DNA from 2 places in the Clostridium sp. DJ247 genome. Region 2 is predicted to be linked to the other one. Evidence: riboswitches for the same ligand, from Rfam matches in the RefSeq annotation. Region 2 holds a riboswitch; the other holds the start of a gene.

Region 1 (2,210 bases), on a different contig from region 2:
GATTCGAAATCTTGTAGGAGAGATAATTGAGGATGATCTTAAGTATGTAGATTATTATGTTTCTCAGTATTTAGGTATATTCATTCCAAATTTTTATAGGACATTTGCAGTATTTAAGCTGAAAAATAGCGTAGCAGTTACATGGACAATTGAAAAGAATTTTGCACCTAAAGAAAAAATTAGTCTTACATAATGATAGTAATACAAGCATGAATGAATCAGACTTTAAGATAGTTTTTAACTAAATTTATAATATAATATTAAGATGCCTAAAGAACTTGCGTATTAGTAAGTTCTTTTTTAGTGTGCTCAGTATGAGGAACAGCTAAAAATCTTCAAATTGATCCAGTACTTAAATTACTTTATTAGAAGTTACAATGGTATATCAAATTTATTATGAAAAAAAACTTCTTACTAGAAGTAGTATTAAAAATATTATTAAGTAAAATTAACAATATTTTTCAAAAATTTTTAATTATTATGTTGAAAATTGGTTTAATAAGTGTAATAATATAAAAAATAACAATTTTTAATATTAAAAGGCTATTTTATATATATTGCGTAGCAATATGTGGTAATCACATGTTTTATAGTATTTATTAATGTTTTGTTAAATCATAGCATTGTGCAGAAAACCTTAAATAAAACGTGTTTTAGATATTTACCATTTTATGTTGCACAACATTTATTAAATATCCTATAAAAATAAAAAATCATAAAAAACCTATATAATGATAATAGCACACTTACTGAAAGGTAAGGTCGCAAAGCTATGGGTCTAAGGAAAATTCTACTTTCTATGATTGCCAGGCCACCAAAATATAGTTATAACAATAATTTGTATATTTGTTTGTATTTTGGTGTCTATAATTTAAATTTATAGGCACCTTTTAATTTATCATTATTTTAAAAAAACAAAATAGAAGTTACATGTAAATGGGACAACATAAATGCTTATGGTTTAAAAATATATTGCTGGAGGGAAGTTATGTTTAGAACAAAAATATCAATTATTGGAGCTGGACTTGTAGGTTCATCAATAGCTCATACTTTAATGTTAAGTTCAATAGCAACAGATATTGTATTAGTAGATATGAATATGGAAAAAGCTGAAGGTGAGGCTATGGACTTAAATCACTGTGTACCTTCTATGATGCCTGTTAAAGTTAAGGCAGGTAAATACTGCGATTGCGCTAATTCGAAGATGATAATTATAACTGCTGGAACAGTTCAAAAACCAGGGGAATCAAGATTAAATCTTACACAACGTAATGCAGATATAATGAAATCTATAATAAATGAGATTAAAGACTATTGTAAAGATTCAATTATTTTAATAGTTACTAATCCAGTAGATATTTTAACTTTTGTGACAAATAAGCTGATTGGTATGGAATCAAGAAAGATAATAGGTTCTGGAACAATTTTAGATACCGCAAGATTTAAATTTTTAATAAGTGAATACATTAATGTAGACAGTAGAAATATATGCGCTTATGTAATAGGAGAGCATGGAGATAGTTCTGTCCCTGTGTGGAGTGCAGTAAATATTTTAGGTGTAGATATGGAAAATCTTTTAAATAAAAATCATAAGATAGAAAAAATAAGAGATATAATCCATAAAGAAGTTGTAGATTCTGCATACAAAATAATAGAAAAAAAAGGGTCAACCTATTATGGAATAGCTGTAGCAGTAAGAACAATAGTAGAAACAGTTGTTAGAAATCAAAATTCCGTACTTACAGTATCAAGCTATTTAACAGGGCAATATGGAATTAAAGATGTCTGCATATCTCTTCCAACTATAATAAATTCTTCAGGCATAGAAAAAGTAATAGATATTCCTTTAGATATACATGAGATAAAAAAACTTCAAGTATCTGCGGATTCATTAAAAAATATTATTTCAAGTTTAAGTATTTAATATTAATATCTAATAAAATCGTAAGTGTTAATAAATTTTAAAAAGGGGGAAATGGTTATTTTTTGTTATGATTTTAATAACCATAATAGAATATGAGTAGAATAGATAATTTATTGTATGAAATAGAGGATATAGTGAAGGTAGGTATAACTAAAGAGGATGTAGCAAATATTTTAAGTACTTTAGGATGTTCTTTTCCTGCTGAATTTATAGAAGAAATTCAGTTGTATGGAGATTATTTGCCGAAAAATAAAGAAATAGGCTTTTCAGAGAAAAAGAGATATCT
Region 2 (2,210 bases):
ATCAAACATACAAGATATATTACCAGTACTTGAACAAATAGTTCAACAAGGTAAAAAGTTATTAATAGTATCTGAAGATATAGAAGGAGAAGCATTAGCTACTCTTGTTGTTAACAAATTAAGAGGAACATTTACTTGTGTAGGAGTAAAAGCTCCAGGTTTTGGTGACAGAAGAAAAGATATGTTAACAGATATAGCAATACTTACTGGCGGAGAAGTAATTTCAGAAGATTTAGGAAGAGAACTAAAAGAAGTTACAATCGACATGCTTGGAAGAGCTGAATCAGTAAAAGTAGGTAAGGAAAATACTACTATAGTAAATGGAAAAGGCGACAAGAACGCTATCCAAGACAGAATAGCTCAAATTAAGAGACAAATCGAAGGAACTACTTCAGATTTCGATAGAGAAAAATTCCAAGAAAGACTTGCAAAATTAGCAGGTGGAGTAGCTGTAATTAAAGTTGGAGCTGCAACTGAAACTGAATTAAAAGAAAAGAAATTAAGAATAGAAGATGCTTTAGCAGCTACAAAAGCAGCTGTTGAAGAAGGTATAGTTCCAGGTGGTGGAACAGCTTATGTTAATGCAATTACAGAGGTTAGCAAGTTAACTTCTGATGTATTAGACGTAAAAGTTGGTATAGATATAATCAAAAAATCATTAGAAGAGCCAGTAAGACAAATAGCATTTAATGCTGGAGTTGAAGGTTCTGTAATAATCGAAAAAGTTAAAAACAGCGAAGTTGGTGTTGGATATGATGCACTAAACGATAAATATGTAGATATGGTTAAAGCTGGTATAGTTGACCCAACTAAGGTTACAAGATCAGCTCTACAAAATGCTGCATCAGTTGCATCAACATTACTAACAACAGAATCAGTTGTTGCTGATATTCCTAGCAAGAATGATCCTCCAATGCCAGGTGCACCAGGAATGGATGGAATGGGAATGTACTAATCGTAGGATTAGGAAATAAGGATATAATAAAAAGTACTATGCATATGCGTAGTACTTTTTTATTGTTAAATAATAATAAATGCACTTTAGTTTCTATGATGATATAACGAAATATAAAATAGGTAAATTGCAAACGAAAACTTGTTGAATTTAATTAAATTAAATGGTAAAATTAAACCAATAATATACAAGGTGATAAGGGAAACAATGAGATACACACTGTATTTGGGCATCTGGTGTGTATAGAGTTAGTGATGCAACCGACCCTATACTCATAAGTAATTTCTTAAGGGTATAGGGTTTTGCTTTACACTGAAAATGGAGAGTATGCATGTATATTTATTATGGTGTTACTATTTTTATTCTTGGAACTATAATAGGAAGCTTCCTAAATGTCTGTATATATAGAATACCAAGGGAGCAATCTATTGCCTATCCATCGTCACATTGTACAAGCTGTAATAACGAAATTAAATGGTATGACCTATTTCCTATTGTAAGTTACATATTTTTAAAAGGAAAATGTAGATACTGTGGAGAAAAAGTATCAATAAGATATCCTATTATAGAATTTATAACAGGATTGATATATTTAATGCTTTACATTAAATATGGAATAACAATAAGTCTTATAAAATATATAGTATTTATAAGCATACTTATTGTTATCGGAATGATAGATTTTGATACTACAGATGTTTACTTTAATACTACGGTAACAGGTGCAGTTGCTGCAGTAATATTTTTAGCAATATATTTTTATATGGGACTACCTATAAAAAGTTATATTTATGGTGGCGTGCTAGGTGGAGGGATTCTATCACTGATTGCTTTAATAACAAAAGGCGGTATGGGCTGGGGAGATGTAGAAATCTGTCTTGTTTGTGGATTGTTTCTAGGGCTTAAGCTTACAGCAGTTATGTTGTTTTTATCCTTTATTATTGGATCAGTTATAGGAGTGATACTTATTTTATTAGGAAAGAAGTCAAGAAAAGATTACATACCTTTTGGTCCATCTATTGTTATTGCTGCTGTTGGTGTGGTGTTTTTTGGACAAAGTATTTTGAATTGGTATTTGTAGGGGGGCTAGATGGAAATTTAAATTATACTCCGGAATATGTTGCCAAACTTCAGTACGTTAAAAACTTTTAATCAGTCTAAAGTTTGTGTTTAAGAAAATCTAAGAACCTTATATAAACTCGCTGCGCTCAAACATATATAAAGTTCTAAGATTTTCTAAAACACTTCACTAAGA

What was found. A riboswitch is a leader RNA that binds a small molecule or an ion and turns the genes downstream of it on or off. The one in region 2 is predicted to bind cyclic di-GMP.
Region 1: another riboswitch for cyclic di-GMP. It lies ahead of HGI79_RS17205 (L-lactate dehydrogenase); the one in region 2 lies ahead of HGI79_RS06380 (A24 family peptidase).

Annotation. Positions count from the first base shown of each region.
Region 1 is NZ_JABAIW010000048.1:16,283-18,492, reverse strand. It holds gene HGI79_RS17210 (hypothetical protein) at 1-193, shown strand, start outside; cyclic di-GMP riboswitch class I at 730-819, shown strand; gene HGI79_RS17205 (L-lactate dehydrogenase) at 989-1,924, shown strand; gene HGI79_RS17200 (acyltransferase) at 2,017-2,210, shown strand, end outside.
Region 2 is NZ_JABAIW010000011.1:24,413-26,622, forward strand. It holds gene groL (chaperonin GroEL) at 1-955, shown strand, start outside; cyclic di-GMP riboswitch class II at 1,147-1,230, shown strand; gene HGI79_RS06380 (A24 family peptidase) at 1,287-2,036, shown strand.